3 regions of the Bradyrhizobium canariense genome follow, and region 2 is predicted to be linked to each of the others. Evidence: predicted binding sites of a transcription regulator. Region 2 holds the regulator's gene; each other region holds the start of a gene.
What was found. The regulator LexA, encoded in region 2, represses DNA repair genes until DNA is damaged. The targets are predictions, from matches to a motif close to TGTTCNNNNTGTGTTCNG.

Region 1: the regulator LexA is predicted to act here: its motif matches at 8,361-8,378, upstream of BLV09_RS12445 (putative DNA modification/repair radical SAM protein).
Region 3: the regulator LexA is predicted to act here: its motif matches at 1,886-1,903, upstream of BLV09_RS25365 (YifB family Mg chelatase-like AAA ATPase).

The regions. Positions count from the first base shown of each region.
Region 1 is NZ_LT629750.1:2,582,393-2,592,927, forward strand. It holds gene BLV09_RS12420 (hypothetical protein) at 1-413, opposite strand, end outside; gene BLV09_RS12425 ((Fe-S)-binding protein) at 563-1,921, opposite strand; gene BLV09_RS12430 (error-prone DNA polymerase) at 2,151-5,690, opposite strand; gene BLV09_RS12435 (Y-family DNA polymerase) at 5,687-7,501, opposite strand; gene BLV09_RS12440 (ImuA family protein) at 7,389-8,222, opposite strand; gene BLV09_RS12445 (putative DNA modification/repair radical SAM protein) at 8,459-9,697, shown strand; gene BLV09_RS12450 (UdgX family uracil-DNA binding protein) at 9,697-10,535, shown strand, end outside.
Region 2 is NZ_LT629750.1:1,104,288-1,114,822, forward strand. It holds gene BLV09_RS05495 (glutamine--tRNA ligase/YqeY domain fusion protein) at 1-399, shown strand, start outside; gene BLV09_RS05500 (hypothetical protein) at 426-806, opposite strand; gene BLV09_RS05505 (hypothetical protein) at 914-1,105, opposite strand; gene BLV09_RS05510 (helix-turn-helix domain-containing protein) at 1,281-1,601, opposite strand; gene BLV09_RS05515 (ComEC/Rec2 family competence protein) at 1,727-4,006, shown strand; gene BLV09_RS05520 (hypothetical protein) at 4,045-4,272, opposite strand; gene BLV09_RS36990 (hypothetical protein) at 4,259-4,459, opposite strand; gene BLV09_RS05525 (hypothetical protein) at 4,558-4,980, opposite strand; gene lexA (transcriptional repressor LexA) at 5,289-5,996, opposite strand; gene BLV09_RS05535 (molybdopterin molybdotransferase MoeA) at 6,179-7,390, opposite strand; gene BLV09_RS05540 (HAD family hydrolase) at 7,431-8,060, opposite strand; gene BLV09_RS05545 (alpha-hydroxy acid oxidase) at 8,078-9,214, opposite strand; gene BLV09_RS05550 (YbhB/YbcL family Raf kinase inhibitor-like protein) at 9,376-9,942, shown strand; gene BLV09_RS05555 (S41 family peptidase) at 10,270-10,535, shown strand, end outside.
Region 3 is NZ_LT629750.1:5,330,020-5,340,554, reverse strand. It holds gene BLV09_RS25375 (mycofactocin-coupled SDR family oxidoreductase) at 1-423, opposite strand, end outside; gene BLV09_RS37460 (hypothetical protein) at 1,120-1,449, shown strand; gene BLV09_RS25365 (YifB family Mg chelatase-like AAA ATPase) at 1,952-3,490, shown strand; gene BLV09_RS25360 (hypothetical protein) at 3,613-4,080, shown strand; gene BLV09_RS25355 (PAS domain-containing hybrid sensor histidine kinase/response regulator) at 4,319-6,568, shown strand; gene coaA (type I pantothenate kinase) at 6,743-7,699, opposite strand; gene BLV09_RS25345 (phosphoribosyl-ATP diphosphatase) at 7,710-8,033, opposite strand; gene hisF (imidazole glycerol phosphate synthase subunit HisF) at 8,115-8,891, opposite strand; gene hisA (1-(5-phosphoribosyl)-5-[(5-phosphoribosylamino)methylideneamino]imidazole-4-carboxamide isomerase) at 8,902-9,651, opposite strand; gene hisH (imidazole glycerol phosphate synthase subunit HisH) at 9,639-10,289, opposite strand; gene BLV09_RS25325 (DUF2628 domain-containing protein) at 10,286-10,535, opposite strand, start outside.

The DNA of each region.
Region 1 (10,535 bases), 1.5 Mb from region 2:
TCTTGCGGCGCGGCCTGGGCCGAAGGCGTTGGTTGCGTAGGTACTGACTCCGCCCCGGCCACCTGAACGGCAGATGAGCTCAGCTGCGCGGGCGGCCCCGATTTTTCCAGCGGGAGCGATGAAGTTGGAATGAGCTGCGGCACCCACCGCCCGATCGTCAGCCTGGCCGCGTCGCCGTAGGACGACTGCGAAACGAAAGCAGCGACAAAGATACACGCTGCCAACAGCAAGCCGATGAGGCCACGTAGCGCCGGCCTGACGCGCGATGTCCGGCGGCCCGGGACAGCCCAAGGATGGCGCGGGGCATCGTGCTCCAGCTTCGAAAGCTGTTCATTGACACGCGCGAGCTGTTCATCCGCGCGCGCGATCTGTCCGTAAGCGTGGGCCAGCCGTTCATCCGCGAGCGCGACCAAGACATCGTTGGGTTCAGTTGTTTTCGGTTTCGGTGTGGGATCCATTCGCGCACCCTCCCCAATGTCACACTCAATGCAGTTTTGGCCAAAGCATGACCGTACGATGGAAAGTATAGGGCTCCTAACGGCGACGGGCCTTCGGGAACTCGCTAGTGCCCGTCGCTCGCGGATTGCCCCACCGGTCCCGAGCCCGGTTTCAAGGGAAGCGGTTGGTCGCCGAGCATCGCCTTGACGATGACGCTGCGGGCGTTGCCGGCGTCAAGCGAGTGCTTTGTGATCAGGTCGCTGCATTCCGCGACGATCTGGTCGGCATCCTGCATGATCTTGAGCTGCTTGTAGCGATCGTGCCGGTGCAGCCCCATACTCTCGCCGACCACCTCGAGGAGGTTGACGATGCGGAATGGCCAGTCGCGTTCGTGCGCGCACAGCTCGCGATGATCGGAGTGATAGACCGCGACCAGAGCATCGAGGCCCGCGTCACGCGCCGCCTCGAGTTCGTTAAGTTGCAGCTCGCGCTTGAACGCGGGAAGCACACCGACATTAACACTCTGCAAGCCGACCGCAGGCTGCTTCAGATCGACAAGTTCAACGCCGGGGATAGCCTTCAGGATTTCAGCCGCGGCTTCCATGACGCCGACTACGCCGGGATGTCGGTGCAGCGCGACCCGCATTTCGACCCGTCGCTGTAGTTGCGGTTTTAATTGAGCGAGCCGGCCATCGAGAAACCGCATGAATGGCGTCATCTCGAACGGTCGCGAGCCGTGCTGTCGTTCAATCGTTGGCAGTGTCAATTCCGTAAACTGAACGTAGCAGCTCGGGCACCAGGAGATCACCTGGCCGGACTTGGAATGCGACAGCTTCTCCATCGTGCTCGAGGCCATACGCCCGGACATCTCGAGGTCGCCAGTACGCAGCTGCATGACGCCGCAACAATGACTCGGCCCACCCATCACCTGGTAAGTGACGCCAAGCGCATCCATGATATCGAGGGCAAGTAACGCGATATGCGGCGTCTTGAGCACGTTGCAGCCAGTATAGAAAATGAAGTCAGGCGCCTCGGCGGGCTTTGATACCGTCGCCGATTTCTGGCCAAGCCGCTCCAGTACCTCGCTATCGAGCTGCAAACGCGACAGCACCGTCACGTCGCGGCCGAGATCGCGGTATCTCTCCAAGCCTTGGCGTCGCCGTTCAGGCAGCCCGCTGTCGGCCTTTGCGATGCCGAGGCGGGCCATCGCAAGCAGAAAGCGCGGATTGACGCCATAATCGCACGCCTTGATGCATTCCCCGCTGAGCATGCAGGACGCCGCCCATTGGCGCGCCGCCTCGGGACCATCGCCGGTGCGTACAAGGTCGAGTACGCCGCTGATGATGTCTTCGGACCTCGTGGCCGAGATGCCGGCGGGTCTCACGCTCGGACAAACCTCGACGCACTTGCCGCATCGCGTGCAGGCGTCGAGCATCTCATCGACGCGTTCGCCCAGAGCCGTCTCGAAAGAGATGTCGGTCATCGGCTGCATATCCAGCTCTCAGCCTGCGGACAAATCAGCCACGCACGGCTCATGATGCCCGCTGGAACTTAACGCACAAGCACTGACGCGTAAATGGGAGGGCCGCAAGCGGCAAGGTCGGGGAATTTCTCCTTCGGGTCATTCGTGTCGATTTTGGCATGTCCGCGTCACGTCCGGTCGGGGGGAATCTCGGAAGTGCCGGTTGTCCGGTTTTGCCGCTGCGGCAGGCCTAATGAAAATCCCGCGAGCGCGGCAGGATACGCACGTTGCGCGGATGGCGGATCTTCTGCGCCGGATTATCCGGGTGCTCGCGCCGGTCATCATTGACCGCTTCGATCAGCGCAGGCCCTACCGGCAAAGCGTGTTTGCGGGCCCGCGCATCATTGGCCAGGCCGATCAGATCATGCGAGCGGTCGAACATACGCTGGGCGACCAGATGCGTCACTTCTTCCGGGCTGCTCTGGATGTAGCCTTCGATCAGGATGAGCCGTGAACCCATCACTTCCTTGCGGAAATGCTCCATCACTTTCGGCCACACCACGATGTTGGCGATGCCGGTTTCGTCCTCCAAAGTCATGAAGACGACGCCCTTGGAACTGCCCGGACGCTGCCGCACCAGTACGACGCCGGCACAGCGCACACGCTTTTTATCGTTGGCATGGCAAACCTCCGCGCAGGCGATGACGTGCTCGCGCGAAAACGTCGGCCGCAGAAACTGCATCGGGTGGCCCTTCAGCGACAGGCGGATGGTCTGATAATCGGCGACCACCTGCTCCGGCAGCGGCATCAGCGGCAACGGTTTTGCGTTTTCGTCGGGCTGCTCGCGCGCGGTGGCGATTTCGAACAGCGGCAGCGGCACATCGTCCGGTAATCGCCGCACCGCCCAAAGTGCCGCACGCCGATCAAGCCCAATGGAGCGAAACGCATCGGCATCCGCCAGCAGGATCAGCGCCCGCTTGGGCAAGCCGGTGTCGCGGGCAAAATCCTCCAGCGAGGTGAAGGGACGGCGGTTACGTGCCGCGATAATGCACTCGGCCCAGTCGTCTGCTTTCTCATCGCCATTCCGGGGCGTCACCACAACATCGTCATTCCGGGGCGATGCGACAGCATCGAACCCGGAATCTCGCGATACAACCTCGAGATTCCGGGTCTGGTCCTTTGGACCATCCCGGAATGACGGTGTGGAGGCATCATCCCGGAATGACGCCTGAATTTTCTTCAACCGCTCATCATCCGGATCGGCCCATTTGAAGCCATCGATCTGGCGGAAGCCGAGCCGCACGGCGTGATGGTCGCCGTTTTTCTCCTCTAATGTATTCTGGGCAAAACTATAGGAAACATCGATCTCACGCACCTTGACGCCGTTGTTGCGGGCATCGCCGACGATCTGCGCCGGCGCGTAAAAGCCCATCGGTTGCGAGTTCAAAAGCCCGCAGCAAAACGCGTCCGGGTGATAATGCTTCAGCCATGACGAGACATAGACGAGCTGCGCAAAGCTCGCCGCATGGCTCTCCGGGAAACCGTAACTGCCGAAACCTTTGATCTGCTCGAAGCAATTATTGGCAAATGCAGGATCGTAGCCACGCGCGATCATGTTGCCGATCATCTTGTCGCCGAATTTGCCGATCGTACCGAGATTACGAAAGGTCGCCATCGAGCGGCGCAATCCGTTGGCTTCCTCGGACGTGAACTTTGCCGCCTCGATGGCAATGCGCATCGCCTGCTCCTGGAACAGCGGCACGCCGAGGGTCTTGTGCAGGACGTTGCGGAGTTCATCCTTGTTGCCGCCCTTGGGATACGGATATTCGATATCCTCGGGCTTCATTTTCCGGCGCTTCAGGTAAGGATGCACCATGTCGCCCTGGATCGGCCCCGGCCGCACGATCGCGACCTCGATGACGAGATCATAGAATGTCTTTGGCTTCAGGCGCGGCAGCATGTTCATCTGCGCGCGGCTCTCGACCTGGAATACGCCGAGCGACTCGCCTCGTTGCAGCATTTGATAAACTTCGTCGTTGTCTACTGATTTGATATCGGCCAGTTCGTAACGCGCGCCCTTATGATCGGCGATCAGATCAAAACATTTGCGGATGCAGGTAAGCATGCCCAGCGCCAGCACATCGACCTTCATCATGTTCAGCGCGTCGACATCGTCCTTGTCCCATTCGATGAAGGTACGGTCATCCATCGCGGCATTTCCGATCGGCACATAGGTATCGAGCCGATCCTGCGTCAGCACATAGCCGCCGACATGCTGGGACAGATGCCGGGGGAATTCGATCAGCTCGGTGGCAAGCTCGACGGCGAGCTCGATCATCGCATTCTGGGGATCGAGCCCGGCCTGTTTCACCTGCATCTCGCTGAGACCCTTGCCCCAGCTTCCCCACACGGTATCGGCCAATGCCGCGGTGACATCCTCCGTCAGCCCCAGCGCCTTGCCGACATCGCGGATCGCGCTGCGCGGACGATAGTGAATGACGGTTGCGATGATCGCGGCACGGTGCCGGCCATAGCGCCGATAGACATATTGCATCACTTCCTCGCGCCGCGAGTGTTCGAAATCGACGTCGATGTCGGGCGGCTCGAGCCGCTCCTTGGAAATGAAACGCTCGAACAACAGATCGACCTTGGTCGGATCGACGGAGGTGATACCGAGCACGTAGCAGACGGCCGAGTTCGCCGCCGATCCCCTGCCCTGGCAAAGGATGTCCTGGCTGCGTGCGTAATGAACGATGTCGTGCACGGTGAGGAAATAATGCGCGTATTTGAGCTCGGCGATGAGATCGAGCTCCTTCTTCAAGGTCGCACGGAGCGTATCGTCAATCTTGCCGTCAAAATATTGCTTCACACCCGCCCATGTCAGGTCTTCCAGATGCTGTTGTGCGGTTTTGCCGGGCGGCACCGGCTCGTCCGGATATTGGTATTTGAGCTGATCCATTGAAAACACGATGCGATCGGCAAACCGCATGGTTTCCGCGATCGCCTCCGGAAGATCGCGAAACAGCCGCGCCATTTCACCCGGCGGCTTCAGATAGCGCTCGGCATTGGCCTCAAGCCGCCTGCCGATGGCATCGATCGTCGTCTTCTCGCGGATACAGGTGAGCACATCCTGCAGCGGTCGGCGCGCGGGATGATGGTACAGCACCTCGTTGGTCGCGAGCAGCGGCACCCCCGCCGTCGCAGCCAGGTGATGCAGCCGTGCCAGACGGCGCCGGTCATCGCCGCGATACAGCAGGCTCGCCGCCAGCCACACGCCATCGGCGCTACTCTCCTGCAACCGTTCCAGAATTTTCAAGGCGCTGGCCGCCTCATAGCGGTGCGGCAGCGTCAACACCAGAAGCTGGCCTTCGGAAAATTCCAGGAGATCATCGAGCCTTAAATGGCATTCGCCCTTCTCGATCTTCTCGGTATCGTTTCCCCGCTTGCCGCGGGTGAGGAGCTGGCACAGCCGGCCATAGGCGGCGCGATCGCGCGGATAGACCAGAATATCCGGCGTGCCGTCGATGAAGACAAGGCGCGAGCCGATCAGAAGTTTCGGCTTGTGCATGACGTCGGGATTGTCGAGTTCCTTGTAAGCCTGCACCACGCCGGCCAGGGTGTTGTGGTCGGCAATGCCGATCACGGGAAGGCCGAGCTCGCTCGCCTGGTGCACATAAGCCCGCGGATCCGATCCGCCGCGCAGGAATGAAAAATTCGTGGTGATGCCGATCTCGGCATAACCGGGCGTTGGGGCAATACCGCCTGACTTGGTCATGCGAACAGCCGTCATGCGAACAATCCATGCACGAACCAGTTGGCAGGCGTGGGTTTCCCCTCACCGTCCATGAGTTCGCTGCCATAAAGGCCATCGCGAAAAATCCAGAAACGCAGTCCGGCTTCATCCTCGATGCGGAAATAATCGCGCGTCAGCACCTCGGCGTTCTGCTTCCACCATTCCATGGCGATGCGCTCGGGCCCCTCCACGCGGACCACCGCATGGGTGGCGCGGCGCCAGGTGAAATGATGCGGAGGTCCATCCGGCACCGTTGCGAACGGCACCTTGATCGGCTCCGGTCTTTCAAACAGCCGCAGCGGCCGTAATGGAGGCTCGCTCTCCACACGAGCCGGCCACGCCGCCTGCATCGCTGCGGCCAAATGATGCTGCGCCGGCGCGGCCAGCACCGCGCGCTCCGGAATATGCGTATCCTGCGGCAAGTACACGACCACGCGCTTGCCGCCGATGCGCGCGGCAATACGGTCGATCAACGCCGCCAGTTCGTCATTGTCATGCACATTGGCATCGAGATCGCGCTGCTGCTGCACCACGATTTCGGTACGGCTCGCCGACAGGCGAATGAGATCGAAGCCGAAACCGGGATCGAGCGGATCGTTTAACGCATCGAGCCGCTCGCGAAACAGCCGATCGATGATCTCGCTCCGGGTCACGGGCCGCCCGGTATCCACCACGATCGAGCGCACCGCGCCATCGGTACGGAAGAAGCTCGCTTCCAGCCGCCGTGCCCCCTTGCCTTGCTTGTCCATTGCCGCGACCAGCATTTGCGCCAGACGGGACAAGGTCACGGAGATCACCTGATCGGTCGCCACCGGCTCGGCAAAGCGTTTCTCCACGATATAATCCGGCGGCGGCTTTCGGGGACTGATCGGCGCATCGCCCTGCCCTAACGCCTGTTCCAGCAGGGCCGTGAAACCAGCGCCAAACCGCGCGGTGATTTCGTGGCGCGCCCGCGAGGCTACATCGCCGATGGTTTTAAGCCCGGCGCGGCGCAGGCCCCGGGTGATGGCGTCATCGGCGCCGAGGGCAAACACCGGCAGCGGATCGACCGCGCCGGCCTCCTCGCCATCCGCAACGATGCGGCCATGGACATGACTTCGCATGGTCCGCGCACAGACGGGGGTACCGGCAATCCCGGCGCTGACGGTAAAGCCTTGCGCGGTCAACACCTCGCACACCAGACGCATCAACGCGGCTTCGCCACCGAACAGATGGGCACAACCGGTGATGTCGAGAAACAAGCCATGTGGCGGGTCAAGCGCCACCAGCGGCGTGAAGCGGTCGCACCAGTCGGCGATGTCATTCAATGTTTTGACGTCGGCAACTTCATCGGCATCGAATACTTTTAATTGCGGAGAGATCGCGCGGGCGTTGGCGAGCGGCAGGCCGATCTCAAGGCCGAGACGGGCGGCGGCATCATCCAGCGCGTAAATCTGCAGCGCGTTGTTTTGCTTGGCGACGACGATGCTGGGGGCGTCATCTGAACCATCTCGCGATTTGGTGTCGTTCTCTCCCCCCTTGCGGGGGCCGAGGCGAGCAAAGCTCGCTCTCGAGGTTAGGGAGGGGGGTCCCGCAAGCTCCGGCGTTTGCGGCTTACCCCCCTCTCCAACTCTCCCCCGCAAGGGGGGAGAGAGCCGACCATCCGAGTCGTGAGAAATTTCACGCGAACCGATACCCACCTCACGCTGAAACGATTCAGCCGGCGCGGCGCTGTTGTTGCACCCGAGCTGGCGTTTGATGCGATCGATGGGCAGGCGCGGCAGCCACAGGCTGAGGATACGCCGCCGGTTCGCTGAAAAGGCACTCATCACATTTCCATTCCATGATCCATCGCCCAACAAGGCCATGACGATTTCGAATGAGCTGCGCGTCGAACACAGGCGCACCCCATGTGCTCCAGGGCGCCGCAGGCAGTGAAGGCGCCGCGCGCACGATCCATCTTGTCTCCGCGGTTGAAGGCGACGGCTCTGCTGCCACGCGCAGCAGCAGACAGGTGACGCCAGAGGCTTGTGCGGTCAGCGTCAGCTTGCGGCTGGCGACGAGGTCGAGTTGACGTGCCTCGCCCCAGACTTCCAGCACCACAGCGCCCACCGCATCGCAGGCAAGCGCATCGGCCGCCGTTCGCAACGCGCCGTCGACATCAGCCGCGCGCACGGTCACCAATTGCCGCGGATCGAGGCCAAGCTCGGCCAACCCGCTCATCGACAGCGCGCCTGATTCAATTTCGGTGAAATCCTGCCGCACCCACACCAAAGGCCGGCGTGATGACACCCGCCCCGCGAGCCCTGCGATGAACCCGGTGGCCGCACCACTTTGGTGTCCCTCGGCGAACACCTCGTGCACGGCAGCTCTGGCGAGGCCGCCCTGCAGCGTCGCATCCGCCTCGGCATGGCCGAGCGGCACCCTGTTGAGCGCGTACGCAGCGCCAGGCGTTTCGATGCGCTCGATGCTGCCGCGTAAAGTCGCAAGCGTGCTGGTGCGTGCGGCGCATGATCCGCCAAAGTGTGAGCGGTTTGGCGACAAGATCATGCGCCCCTCTTAAAAAAAGTGAGCGCGATCGGACGCAAAACCGGCGACCACTTTTGCTGATCGCGCTCGCACATGCGCCGCTCCTCGAAAATATTGGACTGCCAGTGGTTCTTTGCATGAACCCGAAGCTGGCTCATTTGTTCATGATATGTTCTAATATAAAGCTAACAGGGCCCGCGGAGTCAATCGAATTGGCGCTTCAGGCGATTCATGAATGGAATCAAGAGGATTCAGCGATGGATGTGCAACGCAAGCTGGAAATCCTGGCGGATGCAGCCAAATACGACGCTTCCTGCGCCTCCAGCGGCACCGAGCGGCGGGATAGCAGCGACGGCAAGGGCATGGGTTCGACCGCCCCCGGCATGGGCATCTGCCATTCCTACGCGCCGGATGGACGCTGCATCTCGCTGTTGAAAGTCCTTTTGACCAATGCCTGCAATTACGACTGCCTTTATTGCGTCAATCGCACCTCGAGCAACGTACCGCGCGCGCGTTTCACAACGGATGAAGTGGTGAAGCTGACGCTCGACTTCTATCGCCGCAATTACATCGAGGGATTGTTTCTCTCCTCCGGCATTATCCGCAGCGCCGACTACACCATGGAGCAGGTGGTGGGCGTCGCGCGCAAATTGCGCGAAGAACATCACTTCCGCGGCTACATCCATCTGAAAACCATTCCGGAAGCCGACGACGCGCTGATCGCGCAGGCCGGCAAATACGCCGATCGCCTCAGCATCAACATCGAAGTCCCGGAAGAGACGAGTCTGGCGAAACTGGCGCCGGAGAAAGATGTGCGCGCAATCCGCCGCACCATGGGCCGGCTGCGATTGAAACTCGATGAAGCGCAGGAGAACAGCAAGACCCCGACGAGAACAAAACCGCCGCGCTTTGCACCGGCCGGCCAGAGCACGCAGATGATCGTCGGCGCGGATGCCGCCAACGACCAGACCATCCTCGACACGTCAGCCAATCTCTATGGCTCCTACAAGCTCAAGCGGGTTTATTACTCGGCGTTCAGCCCGATCCCCGATGCCAGCCGCGCCCTGCCCTTAGCCGCGCCGCCGCTGGTTCGCGAACACCGGCTCTACCAGGCCGACTGGCTGATACGGTTTTACGGTTTCGATGTCGGCGAAATCGTCGACCAGGCGGAAGGCATGCTGCCGCTCGACATCGATCCAAAGCTCGCCTGGGCGCTGCGGCACCGCGACCGCTTCCCGCTCGATATCGCCCGCGCCAGCCGCGAAGAATTGCTGCGCGTGCCCGGCTTCGGCACCAAGGCGGTCGACCGCATCATCGCCACCCGCCGCGTCACATCCATTCGCGTCGCCGATCTGGCCCGGCTGCACATCCCCCGAAACAAGGCTTTGCCCTTCGTCGTTCTCAGCGATCACCGGCCGCCACCGCATCTTTTGGACGATGCGCGGCTGGCGGAGCGGTTCAAGCCGAAGGCGAAACAGCTCGGATTTGGCTTCTGATGCACCTCATAACCCTCGACAACGAAACAGATTTCGATGGCTGGCGTAAAGCTGCGCGGGCATTGGCGCTGAACCATGTGAACCCGTCCGACGTGACATGGACGCTGCGCGGCAGCGAGCCCGAACTGTTCGAACAAGCCGCCGAAGCTCCACCGTTTGAACCGGCGTCAGGCACTTTCAACGTGTCAGCCAAATTCGTCGAACTGGCGCAATCCGCGATCCTGCACCGCGATCCCCAGCGCTTTGCGATCCTCTATCGCCTGCTGTGGCGGTTGCGCAGCAACCACGATCTGCTTGACGTCGCGACCGATCCCGATGTCGCGCAGGTCACGGCAATGGCCAGGGCCGTGCGCCGCGATGAACACAAGATGCACGCCTTCGTCCGCTTTCGCGAAGTCGGGCGCGAACAGAAATCGCATTTCGTGGCCTGGTTCGAACCTGAGCATCACATCGTCGAGGCGGCCGCGCCGTTCTTCGCGCGGCGTTTCGCCGACATGCCCTGGTCGATCCTGACCCCTGACGTCTGCGCCCATTGGGACGGCCATGCGGTCTCCATGACATCCGGCGTCGGCAAGGCTGACGCGCCGAGCGAGGACCGGCTGGAGGAAACCTGGCGGCGGTACTACGCCAGCATCTTCAATCCGGCCCGGCTGAAGGTGAAAGCCATGCAAACCGAGATGCCCAGGAAATACTGGAGGAACCTGCCGGAAGCCTCGATCATTAAACCCTTGATCGCCGATGCCGAACGCCTGGCCGGTGCCATGATCGCCAAAGCCGCAACCGAACCGCATAAGTCCCAGAAACGGCCGGAGCCACCCATGAAACCCCCGCATGCAGG
Region 2 (10,535 bases):
AAGAACGCCGCCGGCGAGGTCGTCGAACTGCGCTGCACCTATGATCCCGCGACCAAGGGCGGCAACGCGCCCGACGGCCGCAAGGTCAAGGCGACCATGCATTGGCTGTCGGCGGCGCACTCGAAGCCCGCGGAGATCCGCATCTACAATCAGCTCTTCGTCAATCCGACGCCGGATGCCGCCAATTTTGTCGCCGATCTCAATCCGCAATCCCTCGAGATTCTTGCCGACGCGCGGATCGAGCCCGCAATTGCGGAAAGCAACTCGTCAGAACCGGTGCAGTTCGAGCGGCAGGGCTATTTCGTACGCGACAAGGATTCAACGCCGGATCATCTGGTGTTCAACCGGACCATCGGCTTGCGCGACACCTTTGCCAAGGAAGTCGGTGGCAAGAACTGAGGACAAGGGCTGAGGCGAGGTCGGACCTAGCGCTTCGCGTCTGCCGCGGCGTGGCGCAGGGCTTCGGCTGCTTCAGGATGTTTGCGGTAGTAGTCGCACTCGCCGGGCCGAGCGGCGCGATCCAGCCCCTCCTGCATGGCCGCCTGGCGCAGGCTTTCATCCCTGGTGTCGATGATCGTCTGATCGCCGATATAGGCGAGATATGATTCGGAACTGGTCAAGGGGAGAATCCCGGCCTCGCGCGCCAGCACCTTGCAGCCGACGGCAAAGTAAACGTCCTTAACCCGGTGCATGAACCGGTCGCGTTTTTCGAGATATTTCGCCTTGAGCTTGGCGCGGATCGTTGTGGGATGCGGATCGGGTTGTTGCGCCTGTACGGGGATGGAGGCCGACGCCAGTGCAATCACAAGCGCTGCAATTCCAAAAATCCGCATTGTATCTCCCCAAATATTTTTTTGATTAACGCGCGATGGCGTCGACTCCTACGCCATCCAATTCCGCTTCGTAGCTCGAACTAATCCGCTCGCGGTGGTGTTGTTATTCCCATGCCGACCAGCGTCGCGCGAATGGAATCGAGCGCGAGCTTGTCCTTGGCTTTTTCGTCGATCAATAAATTAATGAAGGCGAGCCGCTTTACCTCGCTATCCGCTTCAGCCAGCAATCTGCGATAGCGGTCGTAATCGAAACCCGCATCCGATTTGTTCATAGCCCGCACTCGATCCGCCCATCGCAAGTGTCTCGCAACGTCGCTCAGCACGCAAGCGTTTGGGATCAACGAGCTGTGCTGCGCGCATCGATACGGTGGATAAGTGGATAATCTCGTGCGAGCCAGCATCGGCTTCGCTCGAAAATGCTGCGGCGAACAAATTCAAGAGACGCGATTAGCCGAGGCGACGGCGAATCTCGTTGCGCATCTGCTCGCGGAACTCCGCGCGGCGCGCCGGCCGCTCTTTTTGCGGAATGTTGAAGCGGTCGAACACATTGAAGTTTTCGAGGATCGGGTAACGGTCGCTGGCCATCGCCAGGATGCGAAGCAATTCCCCCGCCGGACCTGAAGGACCGGAGACCTCCCATCTGCGGATCGTGTCGCCGCCGCTGCCGGGTGCCAGGCCGCAGAGTTTCGCCATGTCGGCGGCGGACAAGGGTTTGCCGATCGCGTCACCGAGATCGTTGCGAAGTTTTTTGAGTTCGGGGCCGGTCACGAAGGTTGGTCCTGAGGCTGGAGGCGACTGCGGGGTTAGACGTGATTCTCTATCCGTTCCGCTATCCGACTGGCAAAACCTTGCGGTAGCATTGTGGTCCTAACGGGATTGTAAGGCGTAACCGCATGGCAGAGCGGGGCAGGGCTCCCGGCCGGACGCAGGGTTTTGCCGGGACCTGGCCGCCGCGTAACGCGGCGCCGGCCGGCGCCTATGCGCCTTCCGGTTTCGACGTATGGTCGTCCATCATCGCGAAGCTGCGCGAATGGATCGCTGCGGAAGCCGGCGCCGGCCGGTTGCTGCCCTGGGTGCCCGTCGCATTCGGCGTCGGAATCGCGGTTTATTTCACCGCCGACCATGAGCCGGTGGAATGGGTCACCGCCGTCGCCGCGACAGCGCTGTGCGCCGTGGCTTTTCTGCTGCGTCGGCAAAAGATATTTCCCGTCGCTGTGATGGTTGCCGCAATGGCCTCAGGCTTCGCCGCGGCAACGTGGAAGACGGCCCTGATCGCCCATGACGTGCTGGCGCGGCCGATGTATTCGGTTCAGCTTTCGGGCTTCGTCGAAGCGCGCGACATACGCGAGCGCACCGACCGTTTCGTCTTGCGGGTCACGCAGATGGACGCGCCGCGCTCATCGACAAAGCTGAAACGCGTTCGCCTGTCGGTGCGAAAGGGGGCTGCGCCCGATGTCGGCAGCTTTGTCGAACTGAAAGCGCGGTTGCAGCCACCGCTCGCACCCTTGCGGCCCGGCAGTTACGATTTCGGCCGCGACATGTATTTCCAGGGCATCGGCGCTTCCGGCTTCGTCACGGGCGCCATCAAGACCGTCGAGCCGCCGGTCAGCGGCGGCCTTTCGTTACGCTACGCCGCATTCATGCAGGCGTTACGCGATGCGATCGACGCCCGCATTCGAACCACGCTCGATGGCGACAAGCGGGCGATCGCGACCGCTTTGCTAACCGGCCGTCGCGACGCGATCACGACGCCCGTCAATGATGCGATGTTCATTTCCGGCCTTGGACATGTGCTCTCGATCTCCGGCTATCACATGGCGGTCGTGGCCGGCGTGGTGTTCTTTACGATCCGCGCGCTGCTGGCGCTGTTCCCCGTGCTGACGACGGGCTTTCCGATCAAGAAATGGGCGGCGGCCGCAGCATTGGCCGCTGCGGCATTCTATCTTTTGCTGTCCGGCAACGACGTCGCGACCCAAAGGTCGTTCTTCATGACGGCCGTGGTGCTGATCGCGGTGATGGTGGACCGCCGTGCGGTGACGTTCCGGACGCTGGCGGTGGCCGCGATGATCGTGCTGACATTCGCGCCGGAGGCGTTGGTGCACCCGAGTTTCCAGATGTCGTTCGCGGCCACGCTGGGACTGGTGGCGTTGATCCAGATCGGCATGCCCCGCCTGTTTGCCTCGCCCGACAACTCCGTCACCGCCAAGGTGGCGCTCTGGGGCGGGCGGGAGTTGATGACGCTGACGCTGGCGTCACTGGTGGCGGGGCTGGCGACCACGCCCTATGCCGCGTTTCATTTTCACCGGGTGACGCCCTATGGCGTGCTGGCCAATCTGGCGGCGATGCCCGTGGTATCGGCGGTGGTGATGCCGGCGGGCATGCTCGGGCTGCTCGCGATGCCGTTCGGTCTGGACGGCGTGTTCTGGTGGCTGATGGGGATCGGGATCGACTGGATGATCGTGGTGACTGAGTGGGTCGCCGCACTCCCCGGCGCCATCGGGCGGATGACGGCATTTGGCATCGGTCCGCTGATCGCAGCCAGCATCGGGATCATTTTGCTGGGGCTGTTGCGGACGCCGCTGCGCTGGTCCGGCGCCATCGTGCTGCTGCTGGCGACGGCTTGGGCGCTGGCGGTTCCACAGCCGGATATCCTGATCTCTGGTGACGGTCACAATGTCGGTGTCCGCGGCAAGGACGGGCAGCTCCATCTGATGCGGAGTGCCAAGGATGCGTTTCTGATCAAGGAATGGCTGGCCGCGGATGCCGATGCGCGGCTGCCGGTGGCCCCTTCGCTCGCGGATGGCGTCTCATGCGACGATGCAGGATGTGTGACGCAGATGGCCGGCGGCGCGTTCGTCACGCTGGCGCTGCGGCCCGAGGCGCTGGCCGATGATTGCGAGCGCGCAACGTTGATCGTGACGGCGAGGCAGCCGCCGTCCACATGCGCCTCGCCTGTCATCACGACGGATCGCCTGCGACGGCAGGGAGCGCTGGCGCTGCGGCGAACGCGCGACGGGTTTGTCGTCGATGCCGTCAAACCAAAAGGTTTCGACCGGCCATGGTCGCCTGCGGTTGCGGGTGACGACGAGGTTGAACCGAGCCTGGTGCATCCCGCCGTTCCGCGCACGATCGATGCGACGCCCTCGGAGGCCGATTTGCAAACGGAGGAGTGAGCTGGCTTCGCAAGGCGCGCCTCCGGACGGGCGCGGCCTCATTGCTCACCGTGTGAGGCATCTTCTCTCAATTCGAACGCGCCGAGGTGAAACTCATCATCGTCTTTCGCGGCCGGCGTCCTGACCAGCGTAAACGCCGCATGCGGGAATTGCTCCCAGACCGCAAGATCTTCCGCCGATACCGTGAGCCAGCCGAATCTAAACATGTAGCGGCCCGGTTCGGCCACCCGTCCAACTTGATGCCACGTGACCTTATCGACGGGCACCCCTGTTCTCCTCCTGAACCTCGTGCCTGAGATCAGCGGGCAGGGCAGAACCTTCACGCTTGATGCCCGCCCTGGAAGGTCCTCCGCCGACACGCATTTCGAAGGCATCGAGTTGTAAAGCGAATGTCGCCAGCGCCAGTTTCAGATTGTTTCGCTCTTCGATCCGTGCGCTGTCCCGACGATCCATGACGCTACTCGTACAGTTCGGTATGACGGTATCTGCTGATGTTCCGTGATCTGGTCGGGCCCCGCCGGCCGCAACCGGCGGGAATATACCGGACCACTTCAACCAATGGAGACCGGCGTTGAGGCGTTCGTGCCGGCAGTGGCGTGCGTGGGCTCGGCAGCCTGATGAACCACCGGCAGCTGCAGCACGGTCACCCGCTGCCCTTCACAGAGCAGCGTCACCAGGACACGGCTTCCGTCCGGGAATTCGATCGCATCATGATGACGATGGGGAAGGTCGGGGTCGACCACGCCGAATTTTCCCACTCTGAAATTGACTGCTTTGGTCCAAATCCATCGGTTGTCGTATTTGACGTTTTCGGCGAACGCCAGTTCGGTCCCCGGAAGCATGCAGACCGCCACCGCGGGCTGACTTTCGGAGGCGAAACCGCGAGTCGAAGTTCCAGGGAATGTCGTGGAGATCAGGGTCTCTCCAACCCTGGCGGGGCGTGTTGCGACAGCGTGCAGGCTATAGTCACACATCGGATTGCTCCTCGTTAGAGATAGCCAACCCGCGCCGCTTAGAGGCGCAGGCCTCTATCAGAGTGGACAGTAGTGTGTGAGTTTTTGCCTGCTTGGAGGCAATTATGCGGCTGCAGCCAACCAACCTGATCACAAATACGTTTATTTGATCGATCGGGCTGCGCCTCGTCTGTTGCGAGGCGACGCAAAGCCCTGCGGTCAAATCACTGAATCGGCGTGACCCCGATACCTCACCTGTCCGCCATTAAACCCAAACCGGTTTCAATCCGGATCAGGTCTAATGACAGGCTTTTGAGGCCAATGCTGGCTCAGTATTTCCGGTAAAGCCCGATCAGCTTGCCCTGAATCTTGACCCGGTTCGGCGGCAGGATGCGGACTTCGTAGGAGGTGTTGGCCGGTTCCAGCGCGATCGACGCGCCGCGGCGGCGGAAGCGTTTTAGCGTTGCTTCTTCTTCGTCGATCAGCGCCACTACGATATCACCGGTCTCGGCGGTTTCGTTGCGCTGGATCAGCGCCATGTCGCCGTCGAGGATGCCGGCGTCCACCATCGAATCGCCGCGCACCTCGAGCGCGTAATGTTCGCCGGAGCCGAGCATATCAGGCGGTACGCTGATGGTGTGGCTGCGGGTCTGCAAGGCTTCGATCGGCGTGCCGGCCGCGATCCGACCCATCACGGGCACGGCGACCGGGTGGTTGCCGTCATCCTCGGAACTGACGGTGCTGCTGCGGACCTTGCCCAGCGTGCCTTCGATGACACTCGGCGTGAAGCCGCGGCGGCTGCCGCCGGCGCCGTTTCCGGAAAGCTCGGGTAGCTTGATGACCTCGATGGCGCGGGCGCGATTGGGCAGGCGGCGAATGAAGCCACGCTCCTCCAGGGCCGTGATGAGGCGGTGGATGCCGGACTTCGAACGCAGATCCAGCGCATCCTTCATCTCGTCGAAGGAGGGCGGTACGCCGGCTTCTTTCAGCCGTTCATTGATGAAACGCAGAAGTTCGTACTGTTTGCGCGTGAGCATCTCGAGCAGTCCCCCGATGGATGGTGTCGTTCGATTCCGAGACATGAACCGGGAGCTCATTGACTCCCATGATAGACATCAGCACTCGAAACAAATCATGAACGGACACTATATGTTCGATATGTGTTCCGCAACCACTTAATTTCCGGTGAACGCGATCAGGCTTCGTCCCGTCGAGGCGATCAACGCGGAAGGCGCAGGATGTCGCAAGCAGCGCCGGCAGCAGCGGCGGGCGCGAACGGCGGACGTATCACAAGTGCCCGTGCCGCAGCGAGATTCCCAAGCAGCGAGCTGTCTTGATGATTGACCGGTGTGGCGATGACAGCGCCGTCGGCGCGCTCCTCGAGGCGGGCGCGCAGATAGTCCTCGCGCACATCGTTGGCGACGACATCGCGCCCCAGCCGTGCGGTTTCGATGACGTGATGGATGGTCGAACGGCCAGACAGACTGCGAATCAACGGCACCAGGAACAGGAATGCGCACACATAAGAGGACACGGGATTGCCGGGCAGGCCGATCACCCGCATGGCGCCGAGCCGTCCGTGCATCATCGGTTTGCCCGGGCGCATCGCAATCCGCCAGAACGCCATTGTGACGCCCTCGGCCTCCAGCGATTGCTTGACCAGGTCGTGGTCGCCGACCGAGGCGCCGCCGGTCGTAATGAGGATGTCAGCGCCGCTATCGCGGGCGCGGCGGATGCCGTGTGTGGTGGCCTCGACCGTGTCGGCGGCAATGCCGAGATCGATGGTCTCGGCCCCCTCCGCACGGGCCAGCGCGCGCAGCGCATAGCCGTTGGAATAGACGATCTGCCCGGGCCCGGGTTGCGATCCCGGCATCACCAGTTCGTCGCCGGTGGCCAGCACCGCCACCTTCGGCCGGTGGCGGACGGCGAGTTCAGGGTAGTTCATGCCGGCGGCCAGCGAGAGATCGCGGTCGGTGAGGCGCGATCCGCCCTTGAGCAGCACGTCGCCTTGGTTGAAGTCGACACCGGCCGGGCGAATATGCCGTCCGGGGGCCGTCGCCTCGGAGATGGTGATACGCGCGCCATCCACCTTGGTGTCTTCCTGGATGACGATGGCGTCCGTGCCTTCGGGAATCACGCCGCCGGTGAAGATCCTGACCGCTTCGCCCGGTCGAACCGCGCGATCGAAAGGCCGTCCCGCCGCCACCTCGCCGATCACGTTGAACCGCGCGCCCACCTCGGAGGCGTCGGCTGATCGCACCGCGTAACCGTCCATCGCCGACATCGCCTGCGGCGGCTGGGTGCGCAACGCCGCAAGGTCGCGCGCGAGCACGCGGTGGTGGGCCGCATCCAGTGCGACCATTTCCTCAGGCAATGCCTCGGCGCCTGCGAGAATCGCAGACAGCGCATCGGCAACCGGCATCAACGCCACGGCAAGACTCCCAAATCCAAAACCTTCAAACCCGGATACTTCAAATACCGAGCGCGGTCAGCGCGCGCGCCACGTCGTCGGACGATGTCACGTGGACCGCGGTCAAACCCCGCGACCGCGCACCTTCGATGTTCTCGGCGAGATCATCGAAGAAAACGATACGCTCCGCCGGCAGGCCGATCGCCTTCACCACGTGATCATAGGCGGCTGCGTCGGGTTTCCGAAGCCCGATTGTGGAGGACAGAAAGATTTCGCGGAAATGGCCGAGCACGCCGGCAAAGGCTTTGGAGAAATGTTCGACGTGCGGCCGGTTGGTGTTGGAGAAGGCGTAGAGCGGCAGGCGCTTGGCTGCGCGCGCAAGCAGCGGAGCCATGCCGGGCATTTCGCCCGCAAAGATCGCGTTCCAGCCCTCGAGGAACTGGGCATCGGAGAGGCCGATGCCCAGTGAAGCGCGCAGGCTCGCGAAGAATTCAGCGTCGGCGATCTGCCCGGTCTCGTGGCGCCTATAGATGTCGTCGTGCGCAAATCGGCCCAGCAGATGCGCCGGCTCGCAGCCGGCATGCCCGGCCCAGCACGCCAGCGCCTTGTCGAAGTCGATATCGAGGACAACGCGGCCGAGATCGAACAACAACGCGTCGGCTGAGCCGGGAGCGAGCAGGGGTGAAGCCATCGCCGATAGCACCGCCCTCAATACCGGTAGGGATCGATCTCCAGCAGCGGAAAGGCGCTGAAGACATGCGGCAGATGGGTCGGCGCGGCCGCATGCAGATAGGAGTTGTCGAGCTCGGCGAAATTTTTGACGCCGAGCAGTCCGAGGCACCGGATCACCTCGTCTTCGAGCAGCTCCAGCATCCGCAGCACACCGGCTTCGCCACCGGCCGCCAGAGCCCAGCATTGCAGGCGGCCGATGCCGACGAGATCGGCGCCCATGACGATCGCCTTGACGATATCGGTGCCGCGGCAGAACGAGCCGTCGATCATGATCTTGGCGCGGCCGCCAACGGCGGCGACGATTTCCGGCAGCACGTGCATCGAGCCGCGGCCGTGATCGAGCTGACGTCCGCCATGGTTCGACACATAGATCCACTCGACCCCGTGATCGACCGCGATCTGCGCATCTTCCGCGGTCGCGACGCCCTTGATGACGAGCGGAATCTTGAACTTGTCCTTGATCAGTTTCACGGTGCGCCATTCCAGCCCCTTCTGGAAGTCGCCGCCGGTGGCGCGCAAGCGGCTGGCGCGAACATACCGCTTGGCGATATCGCGTTCGCGCCGGCTGTAATGCGCGGTGTCGACGGTCAGGCAGAAGGCGCTATATCCGTTCGAGACCGCGCGACTGACGCAGTCTTCGACGAAGGCGTCGTCGCCGCGAACATAAAGCTGATACATGCGCAAGGCGTCAGGCGCGGCCTCTGCGACCTTTTCCAGACCGGGCTCGGAAACCGAGCTCAGCATGTGTCCCGCGCCGAACGTGCCGGCTGCCCGCGCAACGCTTGCAGCCGAGCCCGTGGGATCGAAGATTTCGAGCGCGCCGACCGGCGCCAGCACGACCGGGAGGCGCAATTTGCGGCCGAACCGTTCGACCGACGCATCGACCTTGGCGACGTTGCGCAGCACGCGCGGCCGGAACGCGATCTCGTCAAGCGCCATGCGGTTGCGGCGCATGGTGGTCTCGGTCTCGGCGGCGCCGACAATATAGTCCCACGCATTCTGGTTGAGGTTGGCGCGCGCCTTGCGGACGAATTCGTGAAGGTTCTGGAATTCTTCGGAGCTGGCGCCGAGTTCGGCAGTCGTTGCCGACCGGATGCGGGTCGCTTCGTTCATGGTTTCCTCCCGGGATTGCCTGACTATTTGCCTTGACCTTTCGCCTATCGCTTCCGGAGCTTTCACGCCATCCCGAAAATTGTTATGGCTGGTATCAGCGGGACCTCAACAGAAATCCCGGTTGCCCGATCGGGAGGAATCCCCGGCGTGGAGGAATCGTCATGCCAAGACTATCCGTGTGGATCGCGGCGCTGGGCCTGAGCGCGCTTGGCGCGAGCGCGGCCAACGCACAGAGCATGAGCCTGACCAGCGCCGATATCAAAGAGGGCGCCACCATTGCCAATGAGCAGGTGTTCAAGGGATTTGGCTGTGCCGGCGGTAACGTCTCTCCGGCCCTGAGCTGGAGCGGGGCGCCGGGCGGTACCAAAAGCTTTGCCGTCAGCATCTACGATCCGGACGCACCGACCGGTAGCGGCTGGTGGCATTGGGTGGTGTTCAATATCCCGGCGGCAACGACGTCGTTGCCCAAGGGGGCGGGCGAGACGAAGAAGAAGTTGATGCCCAAGGGCGCGATCCAGAGCCGGACCGATTTCGGGTCCGACGGCTATGGCGGCCCCTGTCCGCCGGCCGGTGACAAGCCGCATCACTACCAGATCACGGTTTTCGCCGTCGATGTGGACAAGCTGCCGGATGCCAAGAATGATTCTGCCTCGGCGGCGCTGGTTGGCTTCGACCTGCACTTCCATACCCTGGCGAAGGCGACCTTGACTGGTCTCTACGGCCGATGAGATGGACACCCGCAAGGCGGGGCCGGCTTCAGGCCGTTGCACAAATTGTCGGCAACAGCCCGTGATCGCGGGAGGTTTCGTCGACTTGAACCGTGCCGGGAACCAGCCAATTACAAATTGGACATAAAGCGCAATTTCGGCTGTGCGGCGGTGGTCGGGAGCGTATATCGTCGTTAATTCGCGGCAGACCGCCGGTCCATCAATATTCCGCGGTGATGGCGTTCCGGCCTCAATGACACCAGAATGGTATTGTGAGGCTATCGGTCGAGTTCAGTCATTTTACCCGGCCCCCGTGGCAGCAACTGACAGCGAGAAGGTTCGCAAACAATGCGCAAAAATTCCGTCTTTTTCCTCGGCGCGTTAGCCGGTACGTGCCTGACCCTTCTCGTGAGTGGGCCAAGGAGCGAGTTCTGGATCGCGGCGGCAAAGGCGGCGACCAGTTCCGACACCTATGTGCAGTTGAACTTGCTCGGTGACGTGTTCGAGCGAATCAGAGCCGACTATGTCGAAAAGCCCGACGACTCGAAGCTTGTCGAAGGTGCGATCAACGGCATGGTGACGTCGCTCGACCCGCATTCGCGGTACATGAATGA
Region 3 (10,535 bases), 3.6 Mb from region 2:
CGCTACGGCGCGGATGGCGTTGCAGGTGCCGGTGAGATTGACGTCGATCTGGTCATGCCAGTCCACATCTTCCATCTCCAGGAGCGGCTTGAAGGACTGGATACCGGCATTGGCGAACAGGATGTCAATCTTGCCGAAGGCCTGGACCGTTCGTTCCGCAGCGTCGCGCAGCGCCGGCAGATCGCGCTGATCGAGCCGCCGCGACGCCCATTTGCCGCCCGCCGCGTCGACAAGCCGACCGGTCTCGTCGAGTTCGTCGGCGCTCGCAGGCGCCACTTCCAGCGCGGAGCTGACGGGACCCGCAATATCGATTCCCATGACCGCAGCGCCTTCGCGGGCAAAAGCCACCGCAGTGGCGCGCCCAATCCCGCGGGCAGCACCGGTGATGATAGCGACCTTACCTTCCAGCCGTCTGTTGGACATTGTCTTAACCTCTCGTGAGCTTCGCCCTGCCCTATAACCAGCTCACATAGACTGGTCCCGAATTGCGTCTGGATAAACGCCCGAACCGGCAACCCACTTTTGCCGAAAGGGACGGACGGGCCGCAGGTGACAGCAACGGGGCAAGCGCCCGTTCGCAACGCTCGAAGCGGAGGTCAGGGGCACGCGGCCGATCAAACTCTGTTCCTGCAATGTTCTTGCGCGAGACGCGGGGCGGGAGGAATTGTGCACTTCGCAAAGCCAGAATCGCGATTCGCAGGCAAGCAATTCTTAATGAATGATAAATAGTTGCCCTGTGAACAGCGGGGGTAAAACGCAAATTCTCCGCTCCCGCAGAGTGTTTCCAACCGGAATTTATACTGTAATTACAGATACTTAACGGGAACGCCTGTCGCGGCTTTCTCCCTTTTCCACCATATTTAGTATTTGATTCAGGTACCCGTACTAGTCCTTGACGGGCGTCCTGAATTTGTCCGAGACTTCGGGGTGTTCGGTACTGTTTTGTTGCCGGATGGACCAAACGAAGAAGCCGCCCCAGGTGGCGACCCAAAGCGGCTTCGTAGTGAGGTTCCGTATCAACCCAGAGAGCCGACAACGGACCAGTATCAACACCCGAATCGTCACATGATCCGGGACCACGGTCAAGAGTCGGCTCTCGCAATGCCAAGGAGAATTGGCATGCGTGAACTACTTGAAGCGGCCATCAACGAGTGCAAGCTCGTCAACATTTGGTACGAACCCGGAACAAGATCAATTGAGTGCCACGCACTCGGATATGGATCCGCGGGGCAAATTCTGCTTCGCGCCTTTCAGATCGACGGAGCCTCGGCATCGAACGAGCACGTCAATTGGAAGTTGTTCCGATTAGATCGAATGCGAGATGTTGAACTCACTATCTTTGAGTTCGACGGGCCGCGCCCAGAGTACAAGCTGAATGATCGCGCAATGACGCGCGGGATCATTTGCCAGCTTTCGCCGCTCTGCAGGTACAGGGACCCGGCAGCATAGCCGGACCATTGTGAACCGCACAATCTGAAGTGTGGGCCATGGCCCGCGCTTCTGGCCTGAAGTGAGCTATCTTACCTGACCGTTCACCGAAATTCTTTTCATTGTCGTCTGTCTCTAACGCGCGAGCGGCTTCTTTGAACTTCTCAAATTGGCGCGTTTGCTTCATCAGCAATCTCCACCCATTGCAAAGTAACGTCGTTATTCCCGTGATGGCGAAGACCACTATCAGCGGCGGGATATAACGGAATCTGAGTCGGTTTCTGTGTCAATTCTTACGCGCGTCGCGCCACCAAAACCAAAAAGGCCAAGGAAACTCAATAGAAAACATCAGCATTGAGTTTCCACATATTCCGCAGAGTCTGCCCCGCGCGCGAGTACGCCGGCACCGTTTATGGTAGCGCCCCGAGAATCTGGTCCGCACGGTACCCAGCCGGCCCGTTCCTGTAATGTTCTTGCGCGAGCCGGCACTTTCCGCTACCCTCGATTGCGGGAAGAGGGGCGCATGGTCCAGCGGGTTTCCACTGTCGCGTTTGAGGGAATTGAGGCCCGGGCGGTCGACGTGCAGGTGCAGGTCGCGCCGGGATTGCCTGCTTTCGCTATCGTTGGGCTTCCGGACAAGGCGGTATCCGAGGCCCGCGAGCGGGTTCGATCCGCGCTGATCGCCTCCGGCTTGGCGCTGCCGGCGCGGCGAATCACGGTCAACCTCGCGCCTGCCGACCTGCCCAAGGAAGGCAGCCATTACGATCTGCCGATCGCACTCGGCCTGATGGCGGCGATCGGCGCAATCCCGCCGGATGCGCTCAATGGTTTTACGGTGCTCGGCGAACTCGGTCTTGATGGATCGATCGCGCCGGTTGCGGGCGCGCTGCCGGCGGCGATCGGCGCCAACTCGCGCGACGAAGGCCTGATCTGCCCGGCGGGCTGCGGCGCGGAAGCAGCGTGGGCCAGCCCGGATATCCAGATCATTGCCGCGAATTCGCTGATCCAGATCGCCAACCACTTCAAAGGCACACAGGTATTGTCGCGCCCGCAGCCGAAGGTGCATGAGCGCGAGGCGGAGCTGCTCGACCTGCGCGACATCAAGGGCCAGGAAAGCGCCAAGCGCGCGCTGGAGATCGCCGCGGCCGGCGGACATCATCTGTTGATGATCGGCTCGCCCGGCGCCGGCAAGTCGATGCTCGCGGCACGTCTGCCCTCGATCCTGCCGCCGCTGTCGCCGTCCGAATTATTGGAAGTTTCGATGATCGCCTCGGTCGCCGGCGAAATCCAGGGCGGCGCGTTGACGGCCCGGCGGCCGTTCCGAGCTCCACACCATTCCGCCAGTATGGCGGCGCTGACCGGCGGCGGCATCCGCGCCAAGCCCGGCGAGATTTCGCTGGCGCATCAGGGCGTACTGTTTCTCGACGAGCTGCCGGAGTTCGATCCGCGCGTGCTGGATTCGCTGCGCCAGCCGCTGGAGAACGGCGAGGTCGCGGTGTCGCGCGCCAATCATCGCGTCACCTATCCGGCGCGCTTCATGCTGGTCGCGGCGATGAACCCCTGCCGCTGCGGCCACGCCTTCGAACCCGGCTATTCCTGCAAACGCGGACGAATTGATCGCTGCACCTCCGATTACCAGACCCGCATCTCGGGCCCGCTGATGGATCGCATCGATTTGCGGATCGAGGTGCCGGCTGTGACCGCCGCTGACCTGATCCTGCCGCCAGCAGCGGAAGGATCGGCGGAAGTGGCCGCGCGTGTCGCCGCGGCACGCGACATTCAACGCGCGCGCTACGCCGCGGCAGGGTTGGCGCATATCCGCACCAATGCGGAGGCGCCGGCATCGCTGCTGGAAGAGATCGCGAAGCTGGACGCGCAGGGAACCAAGCTGCTCCGCGACGCCGCCGAAACCATGCGCCTGTCGGCCCGCGGCTACCATCGTGTGCTCCGCGTCGCCCGCACGCTCGCCGATCTCGATGGCGCCGACAAGATCGGCCGGCTGCATTTGGCCGAAGCCTTGTCGTACCGCGCGCTGGCCGAAGACATCAAACGCGCCGCGTGACGTTATCGCCGGTTCCACACACGACAGCCTCGCGCGTCAACCCGGCGGTAACGAGTTTTATTTACGCTCTGCCAACCATAAGCCCGGCGTATCGCGGGCAAGGGTTGAGCGAGTAGCGTATCATGTTGCGTTTCAAGGTTCTGGTATCGGTCGTTCCATTGATGGTCGCGGCCATCCTGGCACGCATTGAATTGGTCCCCGGTCCGCGTCCCTGCATCCCCGTCGGCGACGAATCGCTCGAGATCGCGTCCGCCCCCTGGCACGCCGATCTCCATGTCAGTTTCACCGACGATCCGGCCGCAGCCACCGTGCGCGTCCAGGTCGCCGACAGCGCCGAGGCTGCCGATTTCGCCGTTGTCGATGACGTCGATGGTTCAGAGGCCGACGCCTGCGCGGTAACGTCGGCGACACAGTTTATCGCTATCTCCTCCAAAATCTCCGGTTCAGCGCCCATCATCTATCTCTCGCATGACGGACCCGCCGATTATCGGATCTTCGTGAAATCGAAAACCTTCACGGCACGCGAAGCGGCCGCGTTGATCGTCGGAGCCCGTGGCGAACACCCTCGTTTGGCTGCGGCGCTGCTCTAAGTCTTTTGCCTTGACGCGTTTTCTCAACGCGAACCGGCGTCCATTCGCTCGAAGACCAAGCTGCTAACACTTTATTAACCCTGTTCTCATCGCACCATGTGAGGGCACTCCACCTCAAGCACTTTGCAAGGTCGCCGCCGCATCGTCGGCCGCGGCAGGCGGCGGCGCCAAGGCGTTTCGAACGCCGACAGTGCGAAACGATTGCGGAACGAAAAAAACAAGCTCAGGGCAATTGGCAATGAAGCACAGTTTCCGAATCAAGACGCGCATACGCCGCTTCACACGACGTCATCCATGGCTCGTTCTCGCGGTCCGCTCGTTCGTGATCTTTTCCGCCGCTTTCGGCGGCGCCTATGGCTTTATCGCCGGAAGCCGATCCGAACATTCCGGCTATGATCCCAACGCCTTTGCCATCGGCGCGAGCTTCCTGTTCGCGATCGCCTGCGTCGCGCTCGCGACCTTGAGCATGCGGCTGCGCTGGGTACACCGAAAGCTTCGCAAGGTCCTGCTGCATAATGAAGCGCTGGCCGATCGCAATTGGGAATTGAAGGAAGCCGAAGAGCGCGCCCGCAGCCTGTTCGAATCACAGGGCGACCTGATTATTCTGCGCGACGCCGAGGGCCGCATCACCTTCGCCAACGAAGCCTATTGCGAACTGGCCGGTCAACCGCGCAGCGCGCTGGTTGGCAGCCGCTTCTCACCCGCCATTCTCGAGCAAGGCGACATCGCGCTCGACACCAACGGCACGCGAATTCACGACCAGAAAATTGCCGGTCCGCTGGGGCCGCGATGGATCGCATGGCGCGAAGGGCTGGTTCGAACGGATGCGGGCCAGCCGGCGGAGATGCAAAGCGTCGGCCGCGATGTGACCGACCGCACCGAAACCGAGCGCGCACTCAGCGAAGCCCGCGATCACGCCGATGCCGCCAACCGCGCCAAGTCGCGGTTCCTCGCGATGGCCAGCCACGAGATTCGCACCCCGCTCAACGGCATCATCGGCATGAGCGGTTTGCTTCTGGATACGCCGCTGACCCCGGAGCAAATGACCTACGCCAAGGCGGTGAAGACTTCGGGCGACGCCTTGCTTTCGCTGATCGAGGAATTGCTGGATTATTCCAAGATCGAAGCCGGCAAGATCGATCTCGAGCATCGCCCGTTCGAACTCGCCGCGTTGATCGAGGATATTACCGAACTGCTGGCGCCGCGGGCGCAGGCCAGGCAGCTCGAGATCGCCGCCTATGTGGACGAGCGGCTGCCGACGGAAGTGATCGGCGACGCCGCGCGCTTGCGGCAGGTCCTGCTCAACCTTGCGGGCAACGCCATCAAGTTCACCTCGACCGGTGGCGTGGCGCTGATTGTCGAGCCCGGCATCTGGCCCAACGAGATCAGCTTCCTGGTGCGCGACACCGGCATCGGCATCGCGCCTGAGGCGCGCGAGCGAATTTTCCGTGAGTTCGAGCAGGCCAACGATCGTATCGCCAGGAACTATGGCGGCACCGGTCTGGGGCTGAGCATCAGCGAACGTATCGTCAAGCGAATGGGTGGCCGCATCACGCTGGAGAGCCAGCCCGGCGTCGGTTCGACATTCGAGGTGTCGGTGCCTCTCGTCGCATCAGGCGGTAACGACAGCGAACGAAAGCCATTCATTGCGCCCGACCTGACCGGTCAATCGGTCATGCTGGTGGCGCCGCAAACCATCGAGGCCTCGCTGGTCGCCCGGCGGCTGCAGCGTTGGGGAAGCCAGACCTGCATGGTGTCGGATATCGCCGTCGCACAGGCGTTGTTGCCGGAGCGATCGTGGCACGCCGTCCTGTTCGATCACGCCTTCGGAGCAAATGAGGTTGAAGCATTCGGCGACGCCGCTCGCGCCCATGCCACGCAACGGATCGTCATGTTCACGCCGGCCGCGCGGCATGAGCTTAAACTCACGCCTGCTTTCACCGGCTATCTGGTCAAACCGTTGCGCGCGGCTTCGCTCGCGATCAGGCTGGCGACCGCGCCGGAAGTTCCCGCGCCGAACCTCGCCGGCGACCCCCTGATCGATGCCGACCACGCCGAGACATCAGCCATTGCCCCCGCACGAGGGCTCTCGATTCTGGTGGCGGAAGACAATGAGATCAATGCGTTGCTGATACGTTCGCTGCTGGCGAGGCTCGGCCACCATGCGGTCATCACCACCAATGGCGAGGCGGCACTCGAATCATGGCTGTCGGCGAAGTCCGCCGGGACTCCCTATGACTTGGTGCTGATGGACATCCAGATGCCGCAGCTCGACGGCATCGAAACAACCAAACGAATCCGCGCCTGCGAAGCCGGCCAGCCGGAACGGCCGACACCCATCCTCGCACTCACGGCGAATACGCTGGTGGAAGATCGCTACGCCTGCTTCGAGGCGGGCATGGACGGCTTCCTGATCAAGCCGCTCGATCGCGACAAGCTTGCCGATGCGCTGGCAGGCCTGGCGGCTTCGCGGCACCTCGCGGCGTGAAACCGTCTCGCTGTCATTGCGAAGCGTAGCGCCGAAGCAATCCAGAGTCTCATTCCCGACTCTGGATTGCTTCGCTTCGCTCGCAATGACGGCTCCGGCTTACCCGGACCTATCCCGATACACGGGCATTTTCGGCCTCGCGACGCGGCCTGACGCGCGTATTTTCCGCAAAGACTAAAGCCGCCGCAGCGCCACCGTTTCGACCACGTGATCGGCACCTTTCTTCATGATCAGCGTCGCGCGCGGTCGCGTCGGCAGGATGTTGTCTTCGAGATTCGCGAGGTTGGTTCGCTCCCAGATCGCGATCGCGGTGGCCGTTGCTTCCTCGTCCGAGAGCAGCGAATAACGATTGAAATACGATCGCGGATCATGAAACGCGGTGTCGCGCAGCGTCAGGAAGCGCCTGACGTACCAGTCGCGTAGCACCGATTCGTCGGCATCGATGTAAACGGAGAAATCGAAAAAGTCCGAGACCACTGGAACGGCCTTGCCGTCCCGCGGCAGGCGGCCCGTCTGCAGCACGTTGACGCCCTCGACGATGAGAATATCCGGCCGGTCGATCTCGATCCATTCGTTCGGAATGATGTCATAGGTCAAGTGCGAATAAACCGGCGCACGCACCGGCCGCCGGCCCGACTTGATATCGCTCAGAAAGCTCAGCAGCGTCGGCAGATCATAGCTTTCCGGGAAGCCTTTTTTCTGCATCAGGCCTTGCCGCTCCAACACGGCATTGGGAAACAGAAAGCCGTCGGTCGTGACCAGATCGACCTTCGGCCGCGGCGACCATCGCGCCAGCAGCGCCTGCAGCACGCGGGCCGTGGTCGATTTACCGACCGCGACCGATCCGGCGACGCCGATGATGTAGGGCATCTTGCGATCTTCGATACCGAGGAAGCGCCGCTGCGCGAAATAAAGCCGCTGCATGGCATCGACATAGATCGACAACAGACGCGAAAGCGGCAGGTAGATCTCTTCGACCTCCCTGAGATCGAGCCGGTCATGCATCGAGCGCAACGCCGCGATCTCGTCGACTTCCAGCGTCATCGGCGTATCGTCGCGGAGCCGCGCCCATTGCTCCCTGGAGAACACCCGGTAGGGATTATACTGCTGCTCGACTGCGCGAATATCCATGGAAACGCCCTTAGTCGCGCTTGCGCGCCGCCTTCTCTTCAAGTCCGGACATGGTCGTGCGCTGCGCCAGGGCAGCTTCAACATCCTCAAGCTTGACGCCGCGTGATTTCAGAAGAACCAGGAGATGAAACAGCAAGTCCGCACTTTCGGCGATCAGATGCTCACGGTCGTTCTCAACCGCAGCGATGACGGTTTCCACCGCCTCCTCGCCAAACTTCTTGGCGCAATGCTCCGAGCCCTTGTCCAACAGTTTACGGGTGTAGGACCCCTCTCCTCCCGATGCCGCGCGGGCATCAATGGTGGCGGCAAGATCATGGATCGTAAAACGCGGCATCAATTCAACTCACACGCGCGCCACTAAAGCCGTAGCGCTTTTACACCCCATCGGATGTAGCACTTCTGTCACAAAGAGTCGTCAAGGATCGAGCCGCATCGGCAGCCCGGCACGCACCATGTGGTCCTTGGCTTGGCGTATGGTAAATTCCCCGAAATGGAAGATCGATGCCGCCAGCACCGCGGTCGCATGCCCCTCGCGGATGCCGTCCACCAGATGGTCGAGGTTACCAACGCCGCCTGAGGCGATGACCGGTACGGAAACACTGTCGGCGACGGCCTGCGTAAGCGGAAGGTCAAATCCCTGCCGCGTTCCGTCCCGATCCATGGAGGTCAGCAGGATTTCACCGGCGCCCAGCGAGACGACCTCCTGGGCATATTCGATGGCATCGATACCGGTGGAATTGCGTCCGCCATGGGTGAAGATCTCCCACCGCTCCGAGCCGCCGCCGCGCTTCACGCGCTTGGCATCGATCGCAACCACGATGCACTGATCGCCGAATTTTTCAGCAGCTTCCTTGACGAACTCGCGACGGCTGACCGCGGCGCTGTTGATCGACACCTTGTCGGCGCCGGATCGCAGCAAGGTGCGGATATCATCGACGGTCCGCACACCGCCGCCCACGGTGAGCGGCATGAAGCAGGCTTCCGCCGTGCGGCGGACGACATCGAGCATGATGCCGCGGTTTTCATGGGTCGCTGTGATATCGAGAAAGCACAGTTCGTCGGCGCCGGCGGCGTCGTAGGCGATAGCCGCTTCCACGGGATCGCCGGCATCGCGCAGGTCGACGAAGTTGACGCCCTTGACCACGCGCCCGTCCTTGACGTCGAGACAGGGAATCACTCGAACCTTGAACATCGGAAAGCTCCTAGGCCGCAGCGCGTGCGTTACGGATCAGCGCCAGCGCGGCCGCGGGATCGAGACGGCCGTCATAGAGCGCACGGCCTGCGATTGCTCCGGCCAGTTTCTTCGCACGCGGGGTGAGCAGCGCCCGGACGTCGTCGATCGAGGCCAGGCCTCCTGAAGCGATCACGGGGATCGAGATGCGTTCGGCCAGCGCAATGGTGGCCTCGAGGTTGAGGCCCTTCAGCAGGCCGTCGCGGGCAATGTCGGTGAAGATGATCGCCGCGACGCCGGCATCCTCGAATCGCTCAGCGATTTCGAGTGCGGTGACTTCTGACGTTTCCGCCCAGCCCTGAACCGCGACCTTGCCGTCACGCGCATCGAGACCGACCGCTACGCGGCCCGGAAACTTTTTTGCTGCGCCTTTCACGAATTCGGGATCGCGCACTGCCGCGGTGCCAATGATGACGCGCGCGATGCCCTTGGAAAGCCAAGCCTCCACCGTGCCGAGGTCACGGATGCCACCGCCGAGCTGCACCGGCATGGTAACCGCCTTCAGCATGGTCTCGACCGCATGCGCGTTCATTGGCTTGCCGGCAAAGGCGCCGTCGAGATCCACCACGTGCAGATACTCAAAACCCTGCGTGGCGAAGGCGCGGGCCTGCGCCGCAGGATCGAGGTTGAACACGGTGGCGCGCGCCATGTCGCCCTGCTCCAGACGCACGCACTGGCCGTTCTTCAGATCGACAGCAGGAAAAAGAATCACGGCTTCCACTTCAGAAAGTTCGAGATCAGCGCCAGTCCGAAACGCTGGCTCTTCTCGGGGTGAAACTGGGTGCCGATGGCGGTGTCCTTGCCGACGATCGCCGTCACCGGGCCGCCGTAATCCGCACGCGCCAGCACGTCCGCCTCATTGGTGGCGTTGAGGTGATAGGAATGCACGAAATAGGCGTGGCGGCCTTTCGGTCCCAGCGGCAGGCGCTCGAGCACGGGATGTTCGCGAATCATATCGAGCGTGTTCCAGCCCATATGGGGAATTTTCAGATTCTCCTGGCGCGGCGAGATCTTTTCGACGTCGCCGGCGATCCAGTTGAAACCGTCGGTGGTGACGTGCTCCTTGCCGCGCGTCGCCATCAGCTGCATGCCGACACAGATGCCGAAGAACGGCCGCGCCTTGTTGCGCACGGCTTCCGTCATCGCGTCGATCATGCCGTCCAGCGCGTCGAGACCCCTGCGGCAATCGGCAAACGCACCAACACCAGGCAGCACGATGCGATCGGCGCGATACACCACCTCGGGATCGCGCGTGACCACGATCTTCTGTGGTTCCTCCATGCTCCGCGCCGCGCGCTCGAACGCTTTCGCCGCGGAGTGCAAATTACCGGAGCCGTAGTCGATAATGGCGACGCTCACGGCAATGCTCCCGGTTGCGGAAACAACCCGATGATCTCGCTCTGCGGCGTGGACGGCGGCTTCGAAAACGGCTGACCTGCAACATCGCGCGTTGGCGGCGGGCCGCCGCGATCGACCGCCGATTGATCGTTGCTGAGGCCACGTTGTTTGGCGGTCCAGCGATCGAAGAAACGCCGCTCGGCCGCCTCCTCGTCGTCGGCGACCACGATGTCGAGCTGACGCCAGTTGCGCCGCGACAATGTCCAG